4 regions of the Desulfosporosinus meridiei DSM 13257 genome follow, and region 4 is predicted to be linked to each of the others. Evidence: riboswitches for the same ligand, from Rfam matches in the RefSeq annotation. Region 4 holds a riboswitch; each other region holds the start of a gene.
What was found. Region 4 has a riboswitch for cyclic di-GMP ahead of DESMER_RS04035 (methyl-accepting chemotaxis protein). Riboswitches for the same ligand answer to the same signal wherever they lie in the genome.
Positions count from the first base shown of each region.

Region 1: another riboswitch for cyclic di-GMP. It lies ahead of DESMER_RS14270 (hypothetical protein); the one in region 4 lies ahead of DESMER_RS04035 (methyl-accepting chemotaxis protein).
Region 2: another riboswitch for cyclic di-GMP. It lies ahead of DESMER_RS21255 (methyl-accepting chemotaxis protein); the one in region 4 lies ahead of DESMER_RS04035 (methyl-accepting chemotaxis protein).
Region 3: another riboswitch for cyclic di-GMP. It lies ahead of DESMER_RS22280 (methyl-accepting chemotaxis protein); the one in region 4 lies ahead of DESMER_RS04035 (methyl-accepting chemotaxis protein).

Region 1 is NC_018515.1:3,082,044-3,089,691, reverse strand. Features, by position in the region: gene DESMER_RS14285 (GNAT family N-acetyltransferase) at 1-444, shown strand, start outside; gene mef(A) (macrolide efflux MFS transporter Mef(A)) at 1,003-2,235, shown strand; gene DESMER_RS14275 (VanW family protein) at 3,060-3,911, shown strand; cyclic di-GMP riboswitch class I at 4,005-4,092, shown strand; gene DESMER_RS14270 (hypothetical protein) at 4,219-4,500, shown strand; gene DESMER_RS14265 (APC family permease) at 4,966-6,792, shown strand; gene DESMER_RS14260 (DUF3102 domain-containing protein) at 6,985-7,648, shown strand, end outside.
Region 2 is NC_018515.1:4,629,588-4,637,235, forward strand. Features, by position in the region: gene DESMER_RS21250 (sensor histidine kinase) at 1-3, opposite strand, end outside; gene DESMER_RS21255 (methyl-accepting chemotaxis protein) at 308-2,386, opposite strand; cyclic di-GMP riboswitch class I at 2,512-2,594, opposite strand; gene DESMER_RS21260 (acyl-CoA dehydratase activase-related protein) at 2,848-3,774, shown strand; gene DESMER_RS21265 (hypothetical protein) at 3,761-4,828, shown strand; gene DESMER_RS21270 (acyl-CoA dehydratase activase) at 4,825-5,790, shown strand; gene DESMER_RS21275 (DMT family transporter) at 5,941-6,837, opposite strand; gene DESMER_RS21280 (ATP-binding protein) at 7,375-7,648, opposite strand, start outside.
Region 3 is NC_018515.1:4,828,316-4,835,963, reverse strand. Features, by position in the region: gene DESMER_RS22295 (adenylosuccinate synthase) at 1-994, shown strand, start outside; gene DESMER_RS22290 (methyl-accepting chemotaxis protein) at 1,444-3,210, shown strand; tRNA gene DESMER_RS22285 (tRNA-Lys) at 3,320-3,395, shown strand; cyclic di-GMP riboswitch class I at 3,662-3,748, shown strand; gene DESMER_RS22280 (methyl-accepting chemotaxis protein) at 3,840-5,609, shown strand; tRNA gene DESMER_RS22275 (tRNA-Glu) at 5,975-6,050, shown strand; tRNA gene DESMER_RS22270 (tRNA-Phe) at 6,059-6,134, shown strand; gene DESMER_RS22265 (PhoH family protein) at 6,392-7,072, shown strand; gene DESMER_RS22260 (DUF3846 domain-containing protein) at 7,191-7,496, shown strand; tRNA gene DESMER_RS22255 (tRNA-Gly) at 7,602-7,648, shown strand, end outside.
Region 4 is NC_018515.1:872,217-879,864, forward strand. Features, by position in the region: gene DESMER_RS04035 (methyl-accepting chemotaxis protein) at 1-1,938, opposite strand, end outside; cyclic di-GMP riboswitch class I at 2,049-2,135, opposite strand; purine riboswitch at 2,426-2,527, shown strand; gene DESMER_RS04040 (FAD binding domain-containing protein) at 2,811-3,614, shown strand; gene DESMER_RS04045 ((2Fe-2S)-binding protein) at 3,599-4,048, shown strand; gene DESMER_RS04050 (xanthine dehydrogenase family protein molybdopterin-binding subunit) at 4,050-6,326, shown strand; gene DESMER_RS04055 (MazG-like family protein) at 6,501-6,842, shown strand; gene DESMER_RS04060 (DegV family protein) at 6,980-7,648, shown strand, end outside.

The sequences.
Region 1 (7,648 bases), 2.2 Mb from region 4:
ATAAGTGGGGAGTCGGACTTTCTTTCCTTTGGCAAAGGTGAGCTGGAAATAACCCCTGAAACGGAGAGGAAAATCATTGACTTTGAAAACGGAATGGATAACTCCGTGATCATCATAGGCTTAACGGACGGCGAGATTGCCGGCTTTATTACTTTTGAAGGGGAAACCAGGGTCAGGAAAAGACATAGAGGAGAAATGGGGATCGCTGTCCTTAGGAAGTATTGGAGCCTGGGAATAGGGGGCCTTCTTCTGGAGGTTCTGATAGAGTGGGCCAAGGAAACCCAGATTGTGAGAAAAATTGATCTGGTAACTCGTGCTGATAATGAGACAGCTATTGGATTGTATGAAAGGTATGGGTTCAGAAAAGAAGGTGTTCTGACAAGGAATTTGTACATAGACGGCATATTTTTCGATGCTGTCAGTATGGGACTGGTAATAGATTAATTATGAAATTTAAGAAAAATGAGTTTGAGAATTATTATCATAATTTATGAAAGCCATTCAAACCGACACCAGTGTCGATTTTGAATGGCTTTCACAGATAGGGGGAGGCAAGGATTTAGTTTTTACATAGGTTGTGAAATTAGGCACATTTCGACCTATCATCCTATGAATGTCAATACTTTTAGAAGCAGATTGTTAGAAATTATCAGTGGAACCCTTGGTGAGTTTAGAAATCGACAGAGTATATTATTTATGATAAAATGATTTGAACTTAGTGAATTAAAGGAGGACATATTATCTATGTTTTCTGTTCGATTAAGATAAGCAGGCAATAAAAAAGAGGTAAAAACATCCACAATGGTGGGCTTTTTTGTTGTGCTTATTTTGCGAATTGAGACATGGATAAGGGTGAGGTATAGCCATTTATGGTTATACGTTTTTACTAATGTCTTATAACGACAATATGCAGACTAAAGCCCGCACTGCGGATTTTAGCTGCATTTTTTATTGCCTAAAACTCAGAACGAACTAACGAAAAAAGGCAAGGAGAAAGCAGATATGACAATAACAACTTCAAAATGGAAACGAGATTTTTTTACAATATGGACGGGTCAGGCAGTTTCGCTTATCAGTAGTGCCATCCTGCAAATGGCAATTATTTTTTACCTTACTGAAAAAACCCAATCTGCGATGGTGCTGTCAATCGCTTCGTTGGTTGGCTTTCTGCCCTATGCAGTCTTTGGGCCGGCCATCGGGGTATTGGTTGACAGATACAACCGAAAGATGATTATGATTGTTGCTGATTTAACTATTGCTGGAGCTGGCGGAGTACTGGCCTTTATGGCCTTATCTATGGAATTGCCAGTTGGGATTATCATGGTGGTTTTGTTTATTCGCAGTATCGGAACAGCTTTCCATTCTCCTGCTCTAAGTGCCATGACCCCTCTTTTAGTGCCGGAAGAACAGCTGACCAAATGTGCAGGTTACAGCCAGTCTTTGCAATCAATCAGTTATATTGTCAGCCCGGCAATTGCAGCTTTGCTATATTCCATTTGGGATTTGAATTTTATCATAGCGCTTGACGTATTAGGGGCTGTAATAGCATGTATAACTGTAGCCCTTGTGAATATTCCGGAACTCAACGCAGAACAACGTCCCATAAAGAAAAAATTTATGGAAGAAATGAAAGATGGCTTTGCTGCTTTGAAGGAAAATAAAGGATTGTTTGCCCTGCTTTTAATAGGAACTTTGTATATGTTTGTCTATATGCCAATAAATGCCCTCTACCCACTGATGAGTATGAGCTATTTTAATGGAACACCTATACACGTTTCAATCACAGAGATAGCTTATGCTGCCGGAATGCTGGCAGGGGGACTGTTGTTAGGACTTTTAGGCGGATTTCAGAAACGAATTAAACTAATGGCTGCTTCAATTTTTCTTATGGGGTTAAGTTTAACTGTTTCTGGAATTCTTCCTTCAAGTGGTTTTGTGATATTTGTTTTGTGTTGTACGACTATGGGGCTTTCTGTTCCGTTTTACAGTGGTATTCAAATGGCTCTTTTTCAAGAAAAAATTAAGCCGGAATATTTAGGACGAGTTTTTTCTCTTACAGGAAGCATCATCTCCCTCGCTATGCCTATGGGCTTAATCCTCTCGGGACTCTTTGCCGATAGAATTGGTGTAAACCATTGGTTTCTGATATCAGGGATTTTAATTATCGGTATTGCTATACTTTGTTCACTGATTCCGGTCATCAGACTATTAGATCAAAAAAACATTAAAGGTTAAAGAGGCATACAGAGAGATAGAGTTAAAAAACAATTATTTTGAAAACAGCGGAGCAAGCACAAAATGTGTCTGCTCCGCTTGCCACGTGTAGGGGGTGTCGCAATTCTATTAAGAAGAAATTTGCGACCCCCTAATCAAGAGCACCTTTATGATGCGGCTATTCATAGGATTTAGTCAGCTGGCAAAATGAATCAGTTTATTATTTTTCCTGGACTAGGTGCTTGGCGTAAATTTTTAGCATTTCCATCGCTTCGCAATTTGGACAGACGTTAATTTCTCCTCCAGAATTCGCATTATCATATTCCTGCTCGCATTTCGGGCATATAGGGCATTTCTGATCTGCACTCATTTCACATTCCCACTTTCTTATTTCTTAAATAACTGCACATGTATATCCAGAATCATGTTCTATAACTTAGGAAGTTATTTGATCCTCTAAATATTGTATGCATCAATAAGTGATTCAAGCATTGGACAAACGGACTGAAGAATTGAAAATTGAGTTAAAGCGGCTCATTATGATAAGGTAAACGAATCAAAGGTGGAGTCAGTGGCAGTGCTATATCGGGGGTGAGTGAAAGCATTGGTATAGGCGGATTTGAGAAGTGTGTGTTCTTTTTATGGTGACAGAGTGTGTACGGAAATATATTGATCTGAATCTTTTTTTATTGGGTTATTTTTACTTTAGAGGAAGGATGCGAGGGGAAAAGAGTAGAAATATTAGAGTGGAATGATTCAGCTGTTCCCGGCACTTAGCGGATAAAATGCTAGGGTAGTAAATTTCATTTGAGTAATCATTTATTTGAGATGTGGAGAAAAGGATAATGGCACGTAGGTTGCTAAGCGAAGTACACCCAATATTCTACTTTTTATCGGTATGGTTTCGGAGATTGATAACATATTTAAAGTGGAGCTTTGAGGGTAAAACGTTTGCTTCTCTAAAAAGTACCGAAAAGCTACCATATCGAGTGAAGAAACATCAGTCTGTACTGATTAGAAAACTCGGTGATACAGACCTGCAGTTGCAACATAACAAAGTTAAAAATCTCTCAATAGCGATTGGGCGGATTGATGGCATTATTATAAGGCCTGGTGAAACATTTTCTTTTTGCAAACTAGTAGGACTCACAACTAAGCGTAAGGGATATTTACCAGGTATTTTGTTGTCTTGTGGAGAAGCAAAGCCTGGCATTGGTGGTGGTATCTGTCAAATAGCTAACCTAATCCATTGGTTGGTTATTCATAGTCCTTTGACTGTTACCAAACGGTATCATCACAGTTTCGATCCTTTTCCAGATGACAGAAGGGTGTTGCCCTTTGGTAGTGGGGCAACCGTTTTTTATAACTATATAGACTATCAGTTTATGAATTGTACCGCATATACTTTCCAACTAAGACTTTGGCTTTCGGAGAAGTGCTTAGAAGGAGAACTGAGGGTCGATCAGAACCTAGACTTTGCTTATCATGTATTTGAGAAAGACCATCAGTTTTTAAAAATTGGGAATAAATATTTCCGAAAAAATGAAATATGGAGAAATAAAATAATTAGAAGGAAAAGCGGGGAAATATTAGAGACTGAATTAGTAACAAAGAATTTTGCTGAGGTCAAATATGTACCAGACACCTATGAGCAGTCGGATGAGTTGAAGCAGCCAAGAGGCGTTTATGAAGATTAATAAAAAATAAATGCAATAATGATAAAAAGGTCCTATTAATAATGGTACAAAAGACCTATTCCTATGGTATAATTGACCCAATAAATATACCAGTGACGACATTAGCAAACTTGAGCGAAAGCCAAGGACGCAAAGCCATGGGTCTTCCAGTTGTATAACTGATGATTGCCAGGTTACCGAATCACCGAATCAGTTAAACCTACAGTCGTCACAGCCAAGAAGGTGTGGCGATTTTTCTATGAAGAATGAAGAAGTTATCTGATTATATTTCCTGGCTTTTGGAGACGAAGTGTGGGGGGGTGTTAAAGTGCCAATAATATCGGTTATTTGCTATCTTTGTACTCTAATGTTCTATACCATGGGATATTTAAAAGTGTTGGAGCTCAATGCAGGTCACGTGAGTACTCGTGTTTCTACTACTTATGTATCTCAAGCAACGAGTTATTTTGTTTTAACAATCTTCTTTGCTTTATACGGTTCCCTTTTATTTTACGTTAAGACTATTAAGGATAAAGAGATTAAAATAATGACGCCGAATTTAGACTTAAAGCACCCTAAGAAAACGGATATTAGAAGACGAGCAAGCTGATCCAAAAGCACAGATTCAAAATCACGTCCTTTAACAAAGGCCCGTTGAGTGCTCATGACTGAGAGCTCAACGGGTCTTTGTTAAAGGATTGATAGAAGCGACAGAGGATTCTCATGAAACATCTTCTGTCCTAGGCAATGATTCCTTGCCTAGTGACAAAAGACGATTTATTAATATTTAGATAAGAAAAACCAGCTATTTGCGGTGATTGCTTTTTATGCGTTCTTTTTGGCATTATATTACGTATTTGTTTACATTTTTTCAGCATAGGAGTATTATATTCAACAGTTTCATCAAACATTGATTCCATCGGCAAGTCAACACTAACCTAGCATAGAAGCGGTATTGAAAGGAATGTCGGACTTGAGAGGCGATAGGCAGAAGGTTTGTTTTACGTATCAATATGAGAGTTTTTATCATGAACAGGGCATTCTAAATTAAGCATCTATATAGGTGGTGTTGAAAATCAAATATGCTTTTAAACGTTATTTAATTGGCCGTCCTTTAAGATCAACTGAAATAGGAGAACAAAAACTTAACAAGAAAAAAGCCTTGGCGATACTTTCGTCTGATGCTCTATCCTCCGTAGCGTATGGCCCGGAACAAATATTGATTGTACTGGTAACAATTGGAGCCACGGCCATTTGGTATTCAATTCCGATAGCAATGGGAGTCCTTGTTTTATTAGCAGCGTTAATTTTATCTTATAGGCAAGTTATCTTTGCTTATCCACATGGCGGTGGAGCATATGTTGTATCTAAAAACAATTTGGGGGTTAATTTTGGACTAATCGCAGGCGGTTCTTTGTTGGTAGATTATATTTTAACAGTTGCTGTCAGCGTTTCAGCGGGTACTGATGCAATTACCTCCGCGTTTCCGACATTACATAATCATAATGTCAGTATTGCCATCTTTTTTGTTGTTTGTATTACACTTCTTAATTTAAGAGGAGTAACAGAATCCGCTTCTATTTTAGCCTATCCGGTTTATTTGTTTGTTGTAGCCTTAGTAATATTAATTGGTGTTGGTTTATATAACATCTTTACCGGCCAAGTACAACCTGGACTGCATACCCCCATAGGAACCCCTGTGGCTGGAATTAGTTTGTTTTTACTCCTAAAAGCCTTCGCTTCGGGAAGTTCTGCATTAACAGGTGTTGAAGCCATTTCGAATGCTATCCCTAACTTCAAAGACCCTGCGCCCAATAATGCAGCTAAAACCTTAATTGCAATGGGAACACTCTTGGCGATATTATTCTCTGGAATTGTTTGCTTAGCCTATTATTACGGAATAACCCCTGTAGTAGAACAAACAGTTGTATCCCAAATTGCTGAAACTATCTTTGGGCGTAACTGGATGTATTACTTTATTCAGGGTACTACCGCATTAATTTTAATCCTTGCAGCGAATACAGGGTATACAGCTTTTCCATTACTGGCTGTCAATCTTGCCAAAGACAAATTTATCGCAAGAATGTTTACCGTACGAGGAGACCGTCTGGGATACTCGAATGGGATTATTATCCTGGGATTATTTTCCATAATTTTAATTATTGTATTTGAAGGGGAAACAGAACATCTTATCCCACTTTATGCTATTGGGGTTTTTATTCCTTTTACTTTAGCCCAGTTAGGCATGATGAAAAAATGGATTCGTGAGAAGCCAAAAGATTGGACTTCAAAACTTATTATTAATTCGTTAGGTGCTCTTATTAGCCTTATTGTAACGGTAATGTTTTTCTTAACGAAATTTCTACAGGTATGGCCAGTCCTAGTCTTCTTACCGATTATTATTTATCTGTTTCATAGTATTCATAGGCACTACGAAAAAATCGCCGATCAATTGCGTATTTCACCCCATGAACCAGCTATTCCAATTGAAGGGAACGTAATCATTGTCCCTGTTGCAGGAATTACCCGGGTGGTAGAGAAATCCTTAAACTATGCAAAATCCTTATCTGCTCAGCAAATTATTGCGGTCTATGTATCATTTGATAGAGAAGATGAAAAGAAGTTAGAACAAAAGTGGGATAAGTGGCAGACTGGCGTTCGCTTAGTCACATTACATTCTCAATATAGAAGTATTATTCAACCGCTATTTAAATTTATGGATACCGTCGAGCATAAAGCTAAAGAGTTTAATTATCAAGTTACAGTGATTATCCCGCAATTTATTCCCAAAAAAGGTTGGCACAATATTCTCCATAACCAATCGAGTTTACTTATCCGAGCCTTCTTACTTTTTAGAACGGATTTAGTTGTTATCACAGTTCCCTATCATCTAAAAGAATAGTTTTGAAAAAGGACGCTTAACTTCAAAGAGGTAGGTCTGAATACCTCTGAAATGATTGTAAAGCATCTATATTGTGACAAAATTAAAAACTGCATTCTTTTTATTGGCACTATAGACCTCACGCTTTTCTGGGGCATGGCATATCCTATAGCGGTATCTGAAAAGACATTCCGTAAAAGGATGGCAGCCGATATGAGAATGGAAAATTCCAACAGGACGCTTGAGCAAATCGCGTCCGAGATTAACTTTATCAAGGAGGAAAGCGGTAAAATGCTGCTTAGCAACGCCGTTGAGATCGGACGGTGTCTGACGGAAGCCAAAGAGCTGGTACCCCATGGTGAGTGGCTCAAATGGTTGACTGAATCCGTGAGTTACTCCCGAAGCACAGCCAGCAGACTGATGAAAACCTTCCGGGAGTACGGACCTATACTCTCCTCTCCCGACGGAAAAGAGAGGCCAAATGGTGCATCGATGCACCATTTGAACTACACCCAAGGGCTCATCCTTTTTGGTATTCCGCTAGAGGACCGGGAACAATTTATAGCGGATAATGATGTTGGGAATATGAGCCAGCGGGAGCTGCGGCAGACAATTAGTGGCCGGACGCCTCAGGAAGAAGACCTTCATGAGCCGGAAAACCTGATGAAGCAAAAGCAAGGAAGTGCAGCGGAAGAGGCAGTGGCAGCAGCGGAAAAGGAAAATGCAATAGATAAACCTATAGATATACCTTTGGATAAACCAATAGAACTGATCCCGGTGGAACGAAAAATCATCAAGCCGAAAACTCTGAAAGCTGCGCTGCCGGCAGAGAATACCAATACCGACAGCATGATATACGACGCCCAATACGCCATGC
Region 2 (7,648 bases), 1.1 Mb from region 4:
CACAGAATTACCATCCTTTCTCCTTAGATTATAACATGTAATTAAAATACAGATAATTTTATTTCTGCCGTGGCCGTACTTAACCTTTTTCCATCTTTGCCAAGGTGTTCTGGCTTATTATTAATTCATTGCCTACCTCCAGCGAAGTAGAATAAGGACTCCTACAAGATTCTGCTCAGGCACCTCTGATATCTTCGCTTAGATAATTATGAAAAAGCTTTGAAACCATTAATCCTTATGGTCTCAAAGCTTCTAGTTAATTATGTTCATTTTAAGCTTAGCTTAAATAGCTAAAATAAAAGATTGCTTAAATCTTAAATTTACCAACCAAATAGGAAAGGTTTTCGCCTATTGTAGCTAAAGCCTCTGCAGATTGGCTTACTGAATTCATTGTAATCGCCTGTTCCTCTGAGGAAGCCGAAACCTCTTGGGTACTTGCAGCCGTTTGTTCAGCAATAACTCCAATCTCCTCGACTGATCTAACAGCCTGCTCACTCCCCTCAGCCATTAATTTAGTTGCTTCGGTAACTTGCTGGATTTGCTCAACCACCGTATTAATCTCCGAAACAATAGTCTGGAACGAATCCCCTGCTAGGGCAACAGCCTCTACGCCGGCAGATACTTCTGCCTTCCCTTTTTGCATAACTCCAACGGCGCGTTCAGTATCATACTGAATGTTTCCGATCAAAGTGGAGATCTGGGCAGCGGACATTGAAGACTGTTCTGCAAGTTTCCGTACCTCCTCGGCCACTACAGCAAAGCCTCTTCCTTGCTCCCCCGCCCTTGCTGCCTCAATAGCAGCGTTTAAGGCCAACAGATTGGTCTGTGAGGCAATCCCGGTAATCACATCAACGATTTGTCCGATTTGGCTGGACTGTTCACCTAACTGAGAAATAACTTCTGCAGTTTGGTCATTAACCTCCCGGATTTTCTCAATCTTCTCCACAGCATTTCTTGCTTGAAGGGCACCCAGTTCTGCCGCTTGAGCAGCGTTATCACTGCTATGACTGACAATCTCAGCATTTTCCGCAACTTGTTGGGCATGTGTGGAAAGTTGCTTGATTATTTTTCCGGTTTCCCCCACTGAAATAGCTTGATCTGACGCCCCCGATGCCAGTTGTCCCAGTGTACCAGCGACTTGTTCACTGGCAGCTGTAGCTTCTTCTGCGGCAGCCGATAGTTCTTCACTCGTAGCGCCCAGAGTACTTGCAGTGTCGGCAACTTCCCTGACAATACTATGAATATCTCCAATAAACTGATTAAAGTGTTCCGAAAGTTTACCTACCTCATCATTACTTATAATATTTAATCGTTTAGTTAAGTCGCCGTCTCCTTGTGAGATATCCTTTAACACATCGCTCGTCTTCACAATAGGTTTAGTAATTCTTTCTGAAACTATAAATATGACCAGCCCAATTGCGAACAAGGCGACCATAGCAACAATGATTGAGAAGTTCCGAATGGAATTGGCTTGCTCCAAGATCGTCACCATTGGAACATTAATAACAAGGGACCAGGGCGTTGTCGTTCGACCAATCGTCACTGGTACGTACAATCTATAATACTCATTATTGGATATCGTGTAATTCTTCCCTGCTTTAATTGTTTCCAACGCAGCTAAATCATCAAGATCATTACCTATTTTATTAGGGTCAGGGTTTGATACATACTTACCGTCATTTGAAACAAGGCACGCATATCCGGTGTCAAAAGGTTTTATCTCGGAAATTGTCTTCTGGATAGTGTCTAAAGCTATATCTGCTCCAACCGCTCCAACAAATGTACTGTCTCCATTAATCAGTATAGGTTCAACTAAGCTAATCATAAGGACTTCCTTGCCACGCACCGTGTACTGGATAGGATTAGTAACAGTCTCTTCCTGAGTTTTTTTAGGAGTTATGTAAAAATCCCCTACACCCGGCGTATCATAATCCACGAGAGCATCGACTTTAATTTCTCCTGCTGCTCTATTCCAATATGGGATAAATCGGCCGGTTTCATCATGGCCTGGTTGGTTTACATGATCCGGGTCTTTCCCGTCCAGGGCATTTGGCTCCCATACTGTCCAGGTTCCCAGAAAATCTTGGTTGTCATTTAAAACGCTTAGGATCATAGAATTCATCGTTCCACGATCAATGTTGTTTGCCTCCTTAAGGCCTTCAAAGGTTGAGCCTAAAGTTCTCACAGTATCCATAGGAACATTTAACTCATTCGTTACTTGATTAGCATATTCATATGCAGTGTGTGTAGCAGTTTCATAAGCAGCATTCTTAGCCATTTCGACAGATTTTGTCGATACAAGCAATATAACGCAAACAAACGAAACTAAAACGACCATGCCTGTTGAGAGTAATATTTTGTTCCTTAGTTTTAAATCCCTTATCACTTTTATTCCCCTTCCTAGAGTTTTAGATATTTGAAAAACAAGATTCCTTCAAATCTCATTTACATCCTAAACTAGTCCTCCCAATAAAAAAGCCGCCGAAATCAAACGATCGGCGACAGATTTTGTTCGGTAACCCGGCTATCTTATAAATAAATGAAGACCCGTGGCTTTGCGTCCCCAGTTCTCACTGGGTTTGCTCTTATCGCAGAATATAAAATTATTTACATCCATTATTGGAACTATCCAAGTGACCTAATATAATAAATCGCAATTTAATATAACATATATCTACATATTGTTACAATAATTTTATTTAGCAATTTTTTAGATTGCGATACTATAGCTTCCGGCCGGTACGACACATAAGTTTAGTCCCAAAAATAGTCCATAGTACATACCTTAGTATATAAATGAATGACATCCTCAGGTTTAATCTCCCATTAGAAGGGCTGGCAAACACTATGATAATTGGCATTCCCAGAGCACTTCTATATTACAAATACAAGCACCTCTGGAAAAGTTTTTTTAAGGAATTAGGCATCGATTATATCGTTAGTCCGGATACAAACAAAGAAATTCTTCGCAAAGGTTCAACCTACTCGATTGATGAATCCTGCTTATCTTCTAAGATTTACCTGGGGCATGTGGAATGGTTGTTGGATAAATGTGACTATATTCTCGTTCCCCGCTATTCAGATTATAGTAGAAATGGCACGGTATGTCCCAAGTTTCTCGCGATTTATGATTTAGTAGCCAATATTTTCAGAGACAGATCTATTAATTTATTATCTTATAGCCTTAATCCGAAGGTTACTCATGTTGAAATGGCCGCCTTTCTTAAATTGGGCAAAATCCTGGACAAAAAGAAGTCTCAAAGTTTATATGCCTACCTGAAAGCCAAACAGGCAGAAAAAAAGGCTCATTTGCTAGAGATAACTGAACAAGAGTGTCTGCTCCACGAAAATAAGCCGAAGATTTTAGTGATAGCTCACCGCTATAATATTTGTGACAAATATATTGGCGAACCTATCCTCAATATTCTACGAGAACAAGAGACTGTTCCGATTATTGGCGATATCGCTCCCCCAGAAGAGGCCTTAGCCAATTATGCCCAGATCAGCGAGACATTGCCCTGGGTCTGCAATAGGGAGCTTGTCGGCTCCATACCCATTTATAAAGACCGTGTCGACGGTATTATCCTTATGAGTGCCTTTCCTTGTGGACCAGACTCCCTAGTTAACGAGATCCTTATCCGACGAGTCAAGGATAAACCTATTCTAAATCTCATGATTGACGGACAAGAGGGAAAGGCCGGAATGGAGACCCGTTTGGAAAGCTTTATCGATATTATCCGGTTTAAAAAGGATGAATACAATGGAAGAAATTAAGGCCAGCTATCCTCAGCTAGGGAATTATTGCACTCCTCTAGAGCTCTTATTCACTGAAGGATTTGATGTCAAGTATATTGTTCCTCCGCCTATTACCAAAAAAACCTTAGCCTTAGGAAGCCGTTACAGCCCGGACTACGTTTGTGCACCTTTTAAATATCACCTGGGAAACTTTATCGAGACAATTGAGGCAGGTGCAAACACCCTTGTCCAAACCGGCGGAGTATGCCGGTTACAATATTACGGAGAACTTCACGAGCAGATTCTTCAGGATTTGGGCTATAAAGTTCATTTCGTAAACATGTCCAAGGTTCAAGACACTAATCCTCTTACCTTTTACAACGGATTAAAAGAGATAAACCCTCAGATGTCTTTGCAAAAAATCGCAAGAATTCTGCCTGTTGTTTTAAAGATGTTTGAATACATCGACGAGGCGGAAAACTTTATCCGCAAGAACATTGGTTTCGAAAGCAACAAAGGAGCTTTTGAGAAAGTTCATGCTGCCTTTCTGAGGGATCTGCGCACCGTCCGTAACAAGAAAGAGCTTAAGAACACTTACCGGGACTATATGAAGCTCTTTAAGGGAATCGAAATAAACAAGCCTGCTGATCCTCTTAGAGTAGGAATCATCGGAGAATACTACACCATAATGGAGCCTTTTAGTAATCATTATCTGGAGAAAGAACTGGCCCAAATGGGTATTGTGGTTGACAGATGGATGAACGTAACCAACACTTTGATCCATTATCCTAAAAAGCAAATACAAAAACGCATAAAAAACTATGCTCAGTATCCTTGGGTGGCTACCAGCATGGCAACCATAGACCGAGCTTTAGAGTTTGCCAGAAAGGGCTATGATGGCATCATTCATGTCAAGTCTTTCGGCTGTACTCCGGAAATCGATGCCATGCCAATTCTCCAGAATATCAGTAAAGATTATAAAATTCCTATTCTCTATTTTACCTTTGACACTCAAACCAGTGAAACAGGGTTCAATACTCGTCTTGAAGCTTTTTATGACATGATCATCATGAGAAAGGAAACAAAGAAATGAGCAAAGCATATTTAGGAATCGATATTGGCTCAATTTCTACTAAAGGGGTGATCATCGATGAAAAGAATAATATTAAGGCAAGTGAGTACCTGTGGACAGAGGGCGACCCTCTAAAAGCTGTCAAAAGGCTATTGTCCGCTCTAAAACTCCAACTTGCCGACAGTCAAATAAGCATTGTCGCCGTCGGAACTACAGGCAGTGCCCGGAAATTGATAGGAGCAATGACAGGGGCTACAGTAGTAAAAAACGAGATAACCGCCCAAGCCATCGGGGCAATGTCCGTTCATCCCGAGGTCCGCACGATTATCGAAATAGGAGGTCAGGATTCAAAAATAATTCTAATCGAAAACGGTATTGTTATCGATTATGCGATGAATACTCTTTGCGCTGCCGGAACCGGCGCTTTCCTCTCCAGCCAAGCACAGCGCCTGCACATTAATATTGAGGATTTCGGAAAAATTGCCCTGCAGTCTACTAAAGCCACACCTATTGCCGCCCGCTGCACTGTTTTTGCAGAATCTGATCTTGTGCATAAAGCCCAAATTGGTCATAAGAAAGAAGATATCGTTGCCGGCTTATGCCAGGCCGTCGTTGCTAACTATCTTAATAACGTAGGTAAGGGAAAGAAGATCACTTCTCCTGTTGTTTTCCAAGGTGGCGTAAGCAAGAACGTCGGTGTTGTTAAAGCTTTTGAGGAATTACTCGGAATGCCCGTCGCAGTAGGTCCTAATAGTCATTTGACCGGTGCTCTTGGGGTAGCGCTGCTAGCAAAAAAATCAAGAGTTGAAAAGGATTTCTTCTTTGACATCACTGATATCGAATTTAAAACAGTAGGGTATGACTGCAAAAAATGTTCTAACAACTGTGAAATTATCTGCATCTATAGAGAAGATCAAATCATTGATGCCTGGGGTAATAAATGTGAAAACGGAGCGATCACTAAATCTCCGCCTCATGATTAAGTGAACTCCTCCGAAAAGCTGAACACCGAGACTTCGGTGGGGTTGTCCACCACCGAATATACTAAGGAACACCCACTTGAAGAAGTGGGTGTCTCTGAATTGATTAACATTAGCTATTTGACTTAAATATCTAAGTTTTTTAGTAGAACCTTATTCTTCCCTAACCCCTTGTGACACACTTAATGCACCCCGTCCACGGAAATGATAGGACTCTCCAAATGCAGCACCACCTAAAATCAAAATCGCACCAAGGATTTGAACCATACTCAGATGTTCGTTGAGAATAATTGCTGAGAACACCAGAGCTGATAAAGGGTCAATATAACTGCAGATAGCCACTGATTGGGCTGGGAGCTCATGGATAGAGGAAAAATACAAATAACAGCCAACTCCAGTATTAACTATCCCAAGAATTAAAATCGGCATAATACTTGACCTGGTTATAGAAATTATACTTTCATGCATCAATAAAGTGTAGAGAGCTACTATCATACAGGAGGTAATCAGTTGAACAAGGGTTATTTCCAGTCCATCAAGTTCTTTCACCTTTTTATTGGAAATTATCATTGCAGCATAAAGCAATGCGGAAATTATTCCGCACATCAGTCCCCAGGACATTCCCCCTGTTAGAAAATCCGAACCGTTGACGAACACCATACCCAAAACAACCAGGATAATTCCAATCATTTTGTTGATCGTCATTTTTTCCCGGAATATGTAAGGCGCAGCTGCTATTACAATCACAGGTCCACAATAGTAGGCAAGAGTTGCGGTACTAACACTGGTTAGCCGATAGGCCTCAAATAAAAATATCCAACTTAGCCCCATAGAAAATCCGGAACCTAGCAAATAAAACCATTGTTTTTTAATCTGCTCAAAATGTGGTTTTTTCCCTCCGACTATAAAAACAAGGCCTAAGAACAGGCTGCCTATAATGGTTCTTGATAAGACTATTTCCGAACTGCTGAGCAAAATATAACTGGCCACGATGCCATTTGAACCAAAAACAAGCAGCGACAATATGTATTTCAGGTATGATCTCGTCATAAATTCTGCTTTCCTTTCGAACTTCTTCTCCTATTGTCTTAATCTAACACGCCCTGCTTCTGTTGTGTAGCATAAAAGTACTACACGGGAAAATTATCTTCTCCTAATCATGAAATTTCAAGATACCCTATGCTAAGCAGTGTCAGCACAGGGTTAATGTAAAGACGGCCAAAAAGTTTAGCTACAAAATAAAAAACAGCCCTTAACTATTAACTGTCAAAAATATAGGCCTAGACTTTAAACTTATGTATACTTTCTAGTAATTCTGCAGCCATATTAGTTTTGGCTCGATGCTGCGATCTGTTCCATAGAGGCAGTTTGTTCTTGAGTAGTCGCAGAGACGGTACGCGCCTGATCTGCTGTACTGACGCAAACATTGGAAACTTCCGAACTGAGACCGTGATTTGCCGACTTCCACTAGCTATATGTTCGATGAAGCTGAGATTTCTCTCACTTTCTCAGATACCTGATTGATTACTGAATTGATGCTTTTCCTCCGTTTAGGGCTGATAGATCTGTCTTATCCGATTCGTCACATTAGGCTTCCTTATTCTCTAACTTGAAGTATACGTAAAAACTGGTACCTGCCGGTCCAGTTTCAACACTTATCCTGCCATTGTGACGTGCAACTATACCATAACATACAGCCAGCCCTAAACCTGTACCTTGCTCTTTCGTCGTATAGAATGGTGTGCCTAACTTCTCAAGTGTACTCTGATCAATTCCATTACCTTCGTCCCTTACGACCAGGGCTACTTCGCTTTTAATAGTAAAAGTTCTTATTAGTAAATGTCCGCCTTTAGACATTGCT
Region 3 (7,648 bases), 920 kb from region 4:
CATTAGCAGTAATGCACATGTTATTATGCCCTACCACCGGGTGCTGGACGGTTTGGAAGAAGAGGCACGTGGGGACCATAAAATCGGAACCACCAAGCGTGGAATTGGGCCCGCCTATATGGATAAAGCGTCTCGAATTGGAATCCGTGTGATTGATTTATTAGACAAGGATGAGTTTGCTGAGAAGCTTCGGCGCAATTTAGTAGAAAAGAATAATTTGTTTGTGAAGGTTTACGGCAAGGAAGCTCTCGAATTTGACGAGATTTACAATACCTATATGGGCTATGCAGAAAAAATCGGTTCAATGGTCACAGACAGCTCCCTTACGATTGATGAAAGTATCAAAGCAGGAGAGAAAGTTCTCTTTGAGGGAGCACAAGGCACTCTGCTGGACATAGACCATGGTACCTACCCGTTTGTAACCTCTTCCCATCCGATTGCTGGTGGAGCTTGTATTGGAGCCGGAGTAGGACCTACTCGTATCAATCGTGTAATTGGGGTTATTAAAGCCTATACCACTCGTGTCGGAGAAGGACCTTTTCCTACTGAGTTATTAGATGAAGTTGGGGAAGAAATGCGGAAGAATGGACACGAGTTTGGAACTACCACTGGTCGGGCACGACGATGCGGCTGGTTTGATGCGGTCATAGCTCGTTATGCTGTTCGAGTGAGTGGAATTTCAGATTTTGCAGTGACCAAACTTGATGTTCTAACAGGATTTGAGAAACTTAAAATTTGCGTGGGGTATAGTGTTGACGGACAGATTATCCGTGAATTCCCCCAAAGCCAAAAGATATTCAAGCTATGTCAGCCTGTTTATGAGGAAATGCCGGGTTGGCACGAGGATATTACCCAAGTTCGTCACTTTGAAGAACTGCCTCAGGCAGCTCAAAACTATATTCTGCGGATTGAAGAATTGTCTGGAGTGCAGGCTACCTTAGTAGCAGTAGGACCTGGGCGTGAGCAAACTATTGTCCGTGGAGAGATTTTCTAGGAATACTACTGGCTCAATTTTATAATACAAATTACAAAAGGGAAGCGTATCATTGATATGCTTCTCTTTTTGTTATTTTAGTATGGATGCTTTTAACTGCTTTGTCTGGAGCGCAGAGAAAATGAAGATTTAACCAAGTATAAGAAATTTTTAGAATCAAAGTAAATGTTAAGGGGTTAAGAAAACGTTAAATATTTGAAATTAAGGAAAGAGTTAAAGAGTGTCGAAAATAGGATTAATTTGGCGATGTGTATATAATATTGGTACTTAATGTGGTATATTCATAAGAGAAATATGACACTAATCGAAATCTCTACATTGCATAGAACACTGAGATGACTAGTTTTAGTTCAGTTATGTAAGTTAAGTTACAGTTGTATATGTAGCCTTGGTTAGGTTTTGTCATGCTCTGCAGCTAATAAGTATTTGACAGAAGGGGACATACAGAAATGACAAAAATCAAGTACCGGATTATTCTTATGTTAATAACATTAGCCCTTATTATGGGTTCTATTCTCGGCGGGTACAGCATTTATAATTTAATAGTTGCGGAAAAGGCTAATCTTGAACAGTATCGAACTACCCTGTACGATCAATTCGACCGGACGATTATGCTACAGGTACAGACTGCTCACAGCCTAGTACAGGATGTTTACAATAGCCAGCAAAGAGGAGAATTGACTCCGGAAGAAGCAAAGAAGAAAGCGGCAGATTTAGTAAGAAATTTGAGCTTTGATGATGGCAATTACTTTTGGATTGATACCACTGAGGGGATTAACGTTGTTCTGCTGGGGAGAGATACTGAAGGTAAATCTCGCTATGAGTCTAAAGATAGCTCAGGAAATTTGTTTATCCAAGAGATGATTGCTAAGGGAACTCAGGATGGCGGGGGCTTTACCGCTTATAGTTTTCCTAAGCCTAATGAAACAGAACCTTCGCCAAAAAGAAGTTATACCTTGGTATTTGAACCTTACAATTGGGTAATCGGGACTGGGAATTGGGTAGATAATATTGATAAACTTGTTGAAGCTAAACAACTTGAATTAGAAAAAATGGGTAAACGAGACATAATTTTTACGTTAGTATCCATGTTCGTTGCTATAGGAATATCACTAATTCTAGGGACTATGTTAAGTAAGAAGATTACAAATAATATCGTAGCAATAGCCCGAAATGCTGATGAAATTGCCAAGGGAAACCTTAAGGTTGAGAACCTTAGTATTAATTCTAAGGATGAGTTAGGTCAACTAGGCAAAGCCTTTAAAACAATGACGGAAAACTTAATCGAGCTGGTTGACCATATATCATCGTCTTCCAAGCAAGTTGCTGCCTCATCTCAGCAATTGAGTCTGGGAGCGGAGCAATCTGCTCAAGCCTCGCACCAAGTGGCGGTAGCCATAACGGAGGTATCCTTAGGGGCAGAGAAACAGCTGACTGCCGTCAATGAGACATCAGCAAGCGTCGAAGAAATGTCAGCAGGAATCCAACATATGTTGGAGAATGCGAAAACAGTGGTAAAGTCATCGGAAAGGACTGCACACTCAGCGTCTGAAGGAAGTCAGGCGATCGATAAGACGATTCAGCAAATGATGAACATTGAAAGAACGGTCACAGGATCAGCCGATATGGTTACGAACTTAGGGGAGCGTTCCAAGGAGATCGGACAAATTGTTGATACCATTTCCGGTATCGCTGCCCAGACCAATCTTCTCGCCTTGAATGCAGCCATTGAAGCAGCACGAGCGGGCGAACAGGGCCGTGGTTTTGCGGTGGTTGCAGACGAGGTAAGAAAGCTAGCAGAACAATCTCAAGAAGCCTCAAAGCAAATTGCGACACTAATTACGGGTATTCAGCAAGATACACAAAAGGCTGTGTTATCGATCAGTGAAGGTACCCATCAAGTCAAATTGGGAACTGAGGTAGCAGAAACCGCAGGACAAGCATTTAGTGAAATAACGGGTTCAATTAATGTCGTAACCGCTCAGATTGAAGAAATCTCTGAAGAGATTCAACAAATGGCTGTAGGCAGTGAAAGAATAGTCGCCTCGGTTTCGGAGATCTATGAGACGAGTAAAGAAATCACGGGACAGACCCAAACCGTATCGGCAGCCACAGAGGAACAATCAGCCTCGGTGGAGGAAATTGCCTCTTCCAGCCAGGTGTTGGCTAATATGGCGGAAGAGTTGCAAGAAACTTTGAAGAAATTCACGATATAGCATTGTCCATGTTCTATGTTGTTTTATAGAAAACCTATACCTATAATGACAAAAATATCTTGACACATTTAGTAATTTCGTGTAGAATAATAACTCGTGGTACCAATACGAGCCATTAGCTCAGTCGGTAGAGCACCTGACTTTTAATCAGGGTGTCCCGCGTTCGAGTCGCGGATGGCTCACCAAATAATTGTTTAAGTGTATCAAGAAGGTATTCGAAAGGGTTACAACCCTAAAATAGCGCTCAAAAAAGGACAGGGACTAAATGGGGTCTCTGTCTTTTTTTGTTATATATTAGTCTAATTATAGTTAAAGCAAAGGTTGGAACGTAAAAGGAAACAGAAATTTGATGAAAATTGAAAAAATATATATAATATTTACTTTTTGTATGTTATAGTCAAATAAAAGCAAATATGAAGAAGATTTTTTAAAATTATATAAAGATATAAAGTTATTGACAAGGCAAACTGAGCGAAAGCTCAGGACGCAAAGCTACGGATCTTCCACTCTTAGGGGTAAAGATGGCCGAGTTACCAATTAGGATTATAACGCGCCTTGTCTAAAGGGGGCGGTTTTTTCTTTTATTAGGTAATGGACTCAAATTATTTGGATGAAGGGGATATATAGAGATGACAAAGATTAAATACCGAATTATTCTTATGTTAGTAACATTGGCCCTAATAATGGGTTCCATTCTCGGCGGGTACAGCATTTATAATTTACTAGTTGCGGAAAAAGCTAATCTTGAACAGTATCGAACTACCTTGTACGATCAATTCGATCGGACGATTATGCTTCAGGTACAGACTGCCCACAGCCTAGTACAGGATGTTTATAATAGTCAGCAAAAGGGAGAACTGACTCCAGAAGAAGCGAAAAAGAAAGCGGCGGATTTAGTAAGAAATTTGCGCTTTGATGGAGAAAATTATTTTTGGGTGGATACCACAGAGGGGATAAACGTTGTTCTGCTGGGAAGAGATACTGAAGGTAAATCCCGCTATGAAGCCAAAGATAGCGCCGGAGTATCCTTTGTTCAGGAGTTCATAAAGAATGGAACTCAAGTTAGTGGTGGTTATACAGATTATACATTTGCTAAGCCGAATGAAACAGAGCCTTTGCCAAAGAGAAGTTACACCTTGCTATTTGAACCCTATAATTGGGTAATCGGGACTGGGAATTGGGTAGATAATATTGATAAACTTGTTGAAGTCAAACAACTTGAATTGGAACAAAAGGCTAAACGAGATATAATTTTTACGCTAGTATCCATGCTCGTTGCTATAGGAATATCGCTCGTTCTAGGGACTATGTTAAGTAAGAAGATCACAAATAATATTGTAGCAATAGCAAAAAATGCTGATGAAATTGCCAAAGGAAACCTCAAGGTTGAGAATCTTAGTATTAATTCTAAAGATGAGTTAGGTCAACTGGGCAAAGCCTTTAAAACAATGACGGAAAACTTAATCGAGCTGGTTGACCATATATCATCGTCTTCCAAGCAAGTTGCTGCCTCATCTCAGCAGTTGAGTCTGGGAGCGGAGCAATCTGCTCAAGCGTCGCACCAAGTGGCGGTAGCCATAACGGAGGTATCTTTAGGTGCTGAGAAACAGCTGACTGCCGTCAATGAGACATCAGCAAGCGTCGAAGAGATGTCAGCAGGAATCCAGCATATGTTGGAGAATGCGAAAACAGTGGTAAAGTCATCGGAAAGGACTGCACACTCAGCGTCTGAAGGAAGTCAGGCGATCGATAAGACGATACAACAAATGATGAACATTGAAAGAACGGTTACCGGATCAGCCGATATGGTTACGAACTTAGGAGAGCGTTCTAAGGAGATCGGACAAATTGTTGATACCATTTCCGGTATCGCTGCCCAGACCAATCTTCTGGCCTTGAATGCAGCCATTGAAGCAGCACGAGCGGGCGAACAGGGCCGTGGTTTTGCGGTGGTTGCAGACGAGGTAAGAAAGCTAGCAGAACAATCTCAAGAAGCCTCAAAGCAAATTGCGACACTAATTACGGGTATCCAGCAAGATACACAAAAGGCTGTGTTATCGATTAGTGAAGGAACCCATCAAGTCAAATTGGGAACAGAGGTAGCAGAAACTGCAGGACAAGCATTTAGCGAAATAACGGGTTTAATTAATGTCGTAACCGCTCAGATTGAAGAAATCTCTGAAGAAATTCAACAAATGGCTGTAGGCAGTGAAAGAATAGTCGCCTCGGTTTCGGAGATCTATGAGACGAGTAAAGAAATTACGGGACAGACCCAAACCGTATCGGCAGCCACAGAGGAACAATCAGCCTCGGTGGAGGAAATTGCCTCTTCCAGCCAGGTGTTGGCTAATATGGCGGAAGAGTTGCAGGAAACTTTAAAGAAATTTAGTGTAGACTAATAAGTTTCAGTGAAATGAGTTATAAGACGGCCTAGCCTTTTAGCGCCCCCATTCTATAATCTATAGTGGGGGCGTCCTGTAGACTTGAAGTTTGCATTTCTTTATTCTCAATGTGGTTGTTTTTAATCATTACCAAAATGATATAAACCCTCTTAAATGTAAGAGACTCCTTAAATTGGTAGTGCGAAAACCTATAAAGGTATAATAAATTTGATAGTTTTATCTTTAAAATAAAGAGGCTTTTCTAAGCGTAAGAAATTTGCCAAATAAACTATAAGAATTAAAGAATTAGTGTTGACAAAAGTAGATACTTAGTGTAATATTCATATTTGTGAGCGCCTTTTAAATGCCTCACAAACTATAATGGCCCGTTGGTCAAGCGGTCTAAGACACCGCCCTTTCACGGCGGTTACACGGGTTCGAATCCCGTACGGGTCACCAATTTGTTTGCCTCGGTAGCTCAGTCGGTAGAGCAGAGGACTGAAAATCCTCGTGTCGGCGGTTCGATTCCGTCCTGAGGCACCATCATTTGGATGTAGTTAGTTAAGGTCATAATTATAGAGAGAAACCTAAGGTTCTGTAAATTTCCTGCGAGGAAATATCAGGACTTTTTTTGTTTATTTATTATTTGTGAAGGTTGTCTAAGAGTTATAGATTGCAAATGCTATTGAATTAAGTTAACATTTTTAGAAATACTAGAAAATGAATTGTCAGTTATTGTGGATGAATTAACAATAACAGGAACAGAGGACTTAAGGATTCACAAAAGGATGGTGAGGACTATGCCATTAGCGGAGAATAACTTGTTGTTTGGGTTTGCACCTAGACTGACGGCAGAACAACGTGAATATGTTGATGCAATATTTGATTATCAATTAGTAATGGTTAATGCTAAGGCGGGAACTGGAAAAACAACTTTGGCGGTTGCATGTGCTAAGCTTTTTAAGCAGCCACTTACATATATTTTTAATCCAGTCCAAGAATCCGCAATGGGTTTTAGACCTGGGACTCAGTCTGAGAAGGAAAGCATTTATCATCAACCCTTGATAGATGCTTTATTAGAAATAAATGAGAACCCAGCTCAATGTGTTTATAATGAAGAGGCGTTAGTGAACGAAGCTATACGTAGAAAGGTAAGTATGAAGCGTGTAATGGATAGTATTTGGTGTTATCCTAAAACTCCGCTTTTTCTTAGGGGAACTAATCTTAAAGATATGACGATTATTATAGATGAATGCCAAAATTTCACCGTGCAAGAACTAAGAAAGATATTTACTCGAGTACATGATTCATGCAAAGTCATATGTATCGGACATTCGGGCCAAATTGATATTCCAGCTGCTAAAAGCGGTTTTGTACCTTACATGGAGCATTTCAGAAGCCAACCATATTGTAAAATTTTAACATTATCCAAGAACTTTAGAGGGGAGCTCGCAAATTGGGCAGACTCCTTTCAAGGTTAACTAAAGTTCTGGAGGTTCTTTTATTTTACTAAGGGTAGAATATTTATGAATATTGAGGTATTCTTACCTGAAGTGACTCTATATCTGAGTCCATAGTAAAATAGAGGAGGTAGTTAGATTGAGAGTATTAGTAAGAGAACCGATCAATCAGCCTTTACAGTTGAAGGAAATTGAAGGTGCGTTTGAAGACTTCCAAGAAATAGTTGGAGAGTCTATTGAAATCGTACCTATAACAGACAACATTGTGTGTATCTGTAATGAGAAAGGTGAAAGCCAAGAACTAGGAAGGAATTTCTATGATGACCGGCTAGGTTGGATCATGGGAACTTGCGTATTTACTGCAGCTAAAAACTCCGAGTTTGATTCTCTTACAGATCAGCAAATCGGATACATATCGGAATATATCGGTTTCCCGGTAGTATAATAACCTTTGGCATTAGAAGTTGACATATTCGAGCTTTCCGCTTATAATTCTCTTTGTCAGGAAAAAGGTGTCCAATGATAAAAAGGACAAACTCTCCAATATAATGCGGACGTGGCTCAGCGGTAGAGCATTGGCTTCCCAAGCCGAGGATC
Region 4 (7,648 bases):
CTCTTCAGTCGCAGCAGACACTGTCTGTGCCTCTCCAGATACCATTTTGCTTAAGTCATCAATCTTATTCACGGATTCTACAATTTGTTGACTACCAATCGCCATCTGATCTATAGTGGTTGCTATTTCCTTCATTTCTCCGGATGTGTTGGTTACTAACTCGGCAATTTCCTGAAATATTTGCCCTGCGGTATTAACCACTTCTGCTCCCAAGGCAACTTCCCGGGTGCCGTTATCCATAACAAAGACGGCTTTATCAGTGTCCTCTTGAATTTCGCTAATCAGTGAGGAGATCTGTTGGGTTGCTTCCTGAGACTGTTCAGCCAGTTTGCGAACTTCGTCAGCTACTACCGCAAAACCACGTCCCTGTTCTCCAGCCCGTGCGGCTTCTATAGCAGCGTTAAGTGCCAACAAATTGGTTTGCTCGGCAATACCAGAGATGGTTACAATAATTTGTCCGATTTCCTTCGAGCGCTCCCCTAATTCAGTGACTGCCTTGGCAGAGTCATTGACAGTTTGTTCAATCTTTGCCATTTGAGAGACAGCTTTATTTACCGATATGTTCCCTTCATTTGCTTTGTTGGCGGCCTGTACGGACTGACCGGCTACATTGCTCGTTGTCGCCGAAACCTGTTGGATGCTAGCTGACATCTCTTCAACAACAGAGGCTGTATCATTGACTGAGCTCAATTGATCTTCTGCACCAGTTGCAACTTCAGTGATTGAAGTAGCAACTAAGTTGGCGGCCTGAGCCGATTGTTCAACACTGGCAGTTAGCTCTTCACTTGCAGCAGCTAATTGCTCGGCTTGAGCGCTAACCATTGAGACCATATCTCGCAAATTAGTCCCCATTTTCAGGAAGCCATTGGCCAGTTGACCGATTTCATCTTCAGCAAAATTCCCCGTCTCACGCACACGAAAGTCTCCTTGCGCCAAGAGCTGACATTCCTCTCGAATCAACAATATGGGTTTCGTGAATCTATTAGCAATCATTACAATTGATAGTCCAGTAGCAAGTAAACTTACGAGGGCAATCATTAGCAGGGTCCGAGTTAGGCTTGCGGTTTCTCGTGTAGACTCACCTTCAGGCGCAGCCACCGTCATGATCCAGCGTTGCCCACCCGGCAATTCAACGGGAGTGAAAACCGCAATTCTTGCCACACCGTCAACAAAGGTATAACCTCCGCTTATTTGTGTCCCTGAGTCTGCTGCTGACTCAAACATTTCAACCAAATGGTCGTCCAATTCGTTTTTCTGCAATTTAAGTTCTGGATTTATAGTCTTCTCACGAAGGTTTAGTTTGCCAATTACTTCAGGAAGGTGAGGATGAGCTATGATTGTGCCTGAATCATCTGCAATTTGGCCATAGCCAGTGTCTAAAAACTTTAGATCTTTAATCAGGGCGGAGAGCCTTTCCACTGAAAAAGTCCCTACCAACACCCCCGACAATTGTTCATTATTTAGGACTGGTACAGCTAAGACAACAGCTAATTTCCCAGTTGACTTAGAAACTAGAGGGTCTGATACAACGGTTTGTTTAGTCTCGATAACTTTCTTGAAATAGTCGCGGTCACCATAGGGAGCCGTCGAGCCAGTACTGGTAAGTCCGGATCCGTCGGGAGCTACGAAAACGACAGCATCAAAGGTACCAAATCGTTCTTTGGCGTCTGCCATAGCTCGAACCATCTGCTCCTTGTTAGTGCCAGTGCGAATCTCTGCAAGATTAGCCAAATCTATAAGCCGAGAAATCATCAGTTCAATGTCGGCTTTGACGCGATAGCTATAATCAGTTCCTACCGACCTGGCTGTTTGATCGACACTCTTGGTCAAGGATTGCTTAGAAAGGTGGTAGCTGACCCCAGTTAGGACGCCTAAAGCCACTATAACAAGGGGAAGCAAAAGTAGTAGCAACTTGGTTTGAATGCTTTTAATGTTCATAAATTGACTCCTTTAGATTAAAAATACTAAAATTCGACTAATTTATATATAATAAAAAGCTGCGGCCTCTACAAGAACCACAGCTCAAAAACTAATAAAGTGTTTTAACCTTTGGCAACCTGACAATCATAGTATCTTCATACCTTAGACTCATGGCTTTGTGTCCTTACCTTTCAGTAAGTTTACTTTTCTCATTATTCAATTCATATATCAGTTTAAAGACATCTAAACATACATATTAATATTGTCAATAACATTATGTTGTTGGCGCGTAATTAAGCGATGCAACATACTAAACAAACAATAGAAGTATACAACAATTACATTAAAGGTATCAAATAGTTTACCATTTAATTTTCAAATATTAATACCGATAATGGGGATGCCTAGAAAAATGTACTTATTGTTCGAACGATATACATTATTACTCATCTAATGTTCGGAAATGTATTGACCTAGGCTTAAGTTTCTTGTAGAATAATCTCTAGGTCAGTAAATAAATAGTGTTCATATAGTGGCAGAGATATGGTCTGCAAGTTTCTACCGGACTGCCGTAAATGGTCCGACTATGAGCGAAAGAATGTACGACGGGCTTATGCCCAAAATTGTACAAATCCAAAAACTTTAGAGGTACTATTCAGAAAGCATAACTTTACGTTGCATTTTCTGAAGCATAAGTGCAACTAAGGCTATCGCCTGCGCCTAATGCTTGCCGCTGGCCGAGTTTTCTAATGGTTAACTTTGTTTTTGGATTATACCGCAGGGTCAGATCCCAGGCGGGCAGATTTCTCTCATCAATTTGAGTTGAAAGCTGTTCGCTTGGGTTTGTTTTTTTATGGTAATGACTTAGAGACACATGAGGAGGGGTAAGCGTGTTTACCATGCTTAATTTGGTTCAACCAAAAGAACTTGAAGAAGCGTATCAGATCTTGTCTGAGAAACGAAATAATACTATTCTTGGAGGCTGTGCCTTTCTAAAAATGGGCAAAAAGCGAATAACGACAGGGATAGATCTGTCGAACCTTAAGTTGAACTATATTCAGGAGCGGGATGGATTTATTGAGATTGGAGCTATGACAAGTCTGCGAGATATTGAAATTAATCCCCTGCTAAAAGATAATTATAATGGGGTACTTGCGCAATCTGTGCGTGATATTATCGGAGTGCAATTTAGAAACGGTGTGACAGTAGGTGCTTCAGTATATTCTAAGTATGGCTTTTCTGATCTAATCACGGCGTTATTGTCCTTAGACACAGAGGTGGAGTTATTTAAGGCAGGGAGAATGCCTTTAGAAGAGTTTCTTACTCAGCCAAAGGAAAAGGATATCCTTGTTAGATTATGGATAGGGAAAACCAGCCGTCAAGCAGTCTACATGAGTTTTCGGAATTCAGCCAGCGATTATTCGGTTTTAAATGTAGCAGTATCTAAGCTTAATGATCAATGGAGGATTGCAGTGGGGGCCAGACCTAGTAAAGCAGCACTTGCAGTCAGTGCTTCAGAAATGCTAGTTGGAGAGATTCCGTCGTCGGAAAGGATTGAAGCGGCGGTGCAAAAAGTTACAGAGGAATTGTCTTTTGGAACGAATACGAGGGGTACATCTGTTTATCGAAAAGCCCTTTGCAAAGCTCTCGTCAGACGGGGAATACTGGAGGTAATGGCATGCAAATCGAACTAACAGTTAATGATAAAGTGGTTCAGTGGGAAGTTGGGAACGATGAGTTCTTAGCGGATACGTTAAGATCCCATGGGTATTTGAGTGTTAAAAAGGCTTGCGACACAAGTTGCTGCGGACTTTGTACTGTCTGGATAGATGGAAAATCAATGCTTTCATGTTCGATTCTTTCTTTGCGTGCCCATGGCAAAAAAGTCACAACTATTGAAGGGCTGCCTAAGGAAGCAGAAGAATTTGCTCAGATACTCAGCGCAGAGGGGGCTGAACAATGTGGTTTTTGCAGCCCTGGCTTTATTATGAGCGTGTTAGCAATGAAAAATGAATTGGTTAACCCCACTGAAGAAGAAATCATTCACTACTTAACGGGTAATTTGTGTCGCTGTACCGGCTACATGGGCCAGCTTAGAGCAATTAAGACCTATTTGGGGGTGGCTTAGGATGAAGAATGTAGGCCATAGTATCCGGAAAATCGACGGGATGGCAATTGCCACAGGTAAGCCTGTGTATACCGAAGATTTAGCCATGCCTAATGCTTTAGTTATAAAAATTCTTAGAAGCCCACATGCGTATGCTAAGATTACTTCGATTGATGTATCTAGAGCAGAGAGTATAGAGGGTGTAGAATGCGTCCTCACCTATAGGGATGTGCCAAACCAACGATTTACATTGGCTGGTCAATCTTACCCGGAGCCTTCGCCCTATGATCGTTTGATTCTGGATCAAGTCCTTCGCTACGTTGGAGATGAAGTTGCGATTATTGCGGCTGTGGATGAAAAGACAGCGAACCGAGCAATGAAGAACATCAAAGTTGAGTATGAAGTACTAAATCCGGTTCTGGACTTTGAAGAGGCCATAGGGCATCCATCAGTTGTTCATCCTGAAGAGGATTTGAGCGTTAACTTCGATATTGGCTTACTGAAGGAAATGAATATAACTTCTTCCAGTCATGAAGAAGTCGGAGATGTGGAAGAAGAGTTTAAGCATTGTGCGGTAATTGTTGAAGATGTCTATTATCCCCAAGCTCAAGCCCATACCATGATGGAGACCTATCGTTCTTTTACCTATCTGGATCACGCGGGCAGGTTAGTTGTACTCAGTTCTACACAGGTACCCTTTCATATTCGAAGACAGTTAGCCCGGGCTTTGCAAATTCCGGCAAGTAAAATCCGTGTGATAAAGCCCAGAATTGGCGGCGGATTTGGTGGAAAGCAGACCGGAGCAGGGGATATTTTTGCAGCCATTGTTACTATAAAGACCGGAAAACCGGCGCTGATCATTTATGATCGCAAAGAAACCTTTAGCGCCACGACTAGCCGTCATGCTATGAGATTAAAGGTTAAATTGGGTGCTGACTCAGATGGGATTATTAAGGCGATCGATATGGAAGTTTTATCGGATACGGGAGCCTATGGAGAACATGCCCCGACGGTTTTAAGCTGTGTAGGGCACTATACTTTGCCCCTCTATAATAAAACGAGAGCTGTACGATTTGATGGGAAAGCTGTCTATACCAATAAAATGCCTGCGGGGGCCTTTAGAGGATATGGAGCGACTCAGGGAACATTTGCCTTAGAATCCACCGTAAATAAATTAGCTGAACAGCTAAATATGGATCCGACAGAAATTCGTTTAAAGAATATCAGCAAAGTCGGGGAAACCTTTCTTACGGGTCAGGGAGTTGCTCTTGGCAGTACGTTCTTAGATCGATGTATTGCTAAGGGGAAAGAGTTGATCAGTTGGGAGGAAAAGTTCCCGCGTCAAGAAATTGGAGACAATAAAGTGAGAGCGGTGGGAATGGCTATTACGATGCAAGGTTCTGGAATCGCCAATATTGGGACGGCATCCGTTGAAATTCGCTTAAATGATGATGGTAACTTCACTCTGCTTACGGGAGCAACCGATATGGGAACCGGATGTGACACAATTTTAACCCAAATAGCGGCAGATGCTTTAGAGGTTCCTATGGAAATGATTATTATTAATGCTGGAGATACGGATACCTCTCCGTATGACCCCGGTTCATATGCCTCTAGTACAACTTATTTAGCAGGTAGTGCAGTTATCAAGGCCGCAGAAGAGTTAAGAGGAAAAATACTTGAACAGGGTGCATTATTTTTAGGGGTTTCTGTCGAGGATGTTGAACTTGATGGCTTAGCAGTTCGATCTTTACGGGAAGAAAAGGATATAAGCTTTGCCAAGCTTGCTGAGCTAACTGTTCTGGGTAATGGAAAGCTACAGTTAGTAGGCTATGCAACTCATGGCAGTGAAGTATCCCCGCCTCCCTATGTTGCTGGTTTTGCTGAGGTAGAAGTTGACCAAGAGACGGGTAAAGTGGATTTAATTGATTATGTAGCGGTTATTGACTGTGGAACAGTTATCAATCCAGCTTTAGCGCGGATTCAAGCGGAAGGCGGAATTGCTCAAGGGATCGGGATGGCACTATACGAACAGGTCAGATATGATGAAATAGGAAAGATGGCTACCAACAGCTTTATGCAATATAAAATCCCCACTCGTAAGGATGTTGGCAAGGTTCGTATAGCATTTGAAGAAAGTTTTGAACCTACAGGTCCATTCGGAGCAAAATCGATTGGAGAAGTAGTAGCTAATACCCCGCCGCCAGCTATTGCGCATGCGATTTATAATGCTGTTGGAGTCAGAGAGAACCATTTGCCAATAACCCCGGAAAAAGTTTTTCTAGGAATGTTAAAATAATTCTCTAAGGGAAGGGTACTTCTGTCTGACTTGTTGGTTTGATCCTCACTAGGGTAAGCAAAACCCAGTGAGGATCAAATTTTTGATGTGAGTAAGCATTAGCCCTCTTTACTTCACAGTGCCCTTGTCTAAATTGTGCTATAATGGATAAAGACTATCCGGAGGTGTGGCTAAATGACTTTAAATAATCTAACAGCTCAGAAAAGGTGCGTTTCGAAAACAGTCACGTTGCCTCGCTTGAACCGATTGAGCCCTTCGTTAGAAAGTACAGCACTTAAAATCATGGAGGAATCGGGTGAATTAGCCCAAGCTATTGGGAAACTCCGTGGGCTTAATGGGGAGCAACAGCGCTTAGTAGAGGAAGAGGCCATGCTGAAAGTTGCTAAGGAGCTGGTAGATGTGGCTCAAACAGCTGTGACAATGATGTTTGTTCTTGAAGAGCAATATGGAATAGATTTAGATGTAATTCTAAAAGAACATATAGAGAAGCTGCGTACCAAAGGATATTGTGATTAATTCCTTTTAGAGCATTTAGCTTTGCTTAAAATAGTTTATCTTTTTGGGAATTTCCTTTTTTAGTTAGAGGAATTTGTTAGGATTCTAACGAATGTTTGGACTAGAGGATTGCTAAAGCTTTAAACGGAGGTTGTGAAATGAAAAAAATTGCCCTGGTAACTGATAGTACGGCTGACTTAACAGAAGAAATAATAAAGGATTGTAATGTCCATATAATTCCTCTTAAAGTGAGGTTCGGGGAGCAAGAATTTATTGACGGTGAGCTTACGAGTGAGGACTTCTATCGACGTCTGATGGAAGAGAAAACACTCCCCCAGACATCTCAACCTACTCCAGAGGAGTTTAGTCGGCTATACAGTAAGTTGCTAGAGGAGTATCAGGAAGTAATCTCCGTGCATATTTCTTCAGCACTTAGCGGGACGTTCAATGCTGCAAATATCGCTAAGGAAAAGTTTAAGGAGAAAATTCACCTCGTAGATTCCAAAACGATTAGTTTAGGGGCAGGGCTAATGGTGATGGAGGTTGCTAGGAATATTAAAGAAGGTCATGATACTCAGTGGATTCTAGAAAATGTTAAGAAGGCCAGAAAAAATATTGAAACCCTTTTTACTTTAAATACTATGGAGTATCTGCAAAAGGGAGGACGTATCGGTAAGGTTCAAGGCTTTATGGGTTCATTGTTAAATATTAAACCAATCATTAGAGTAGGAGATGACGGGATATACCATTCATACGGAAAGGCGCATAGTCAAAAAAAGGCACTGGATAACGTAGTCCAAGCATGTCAAGATTTAGCAAAAGGGCGA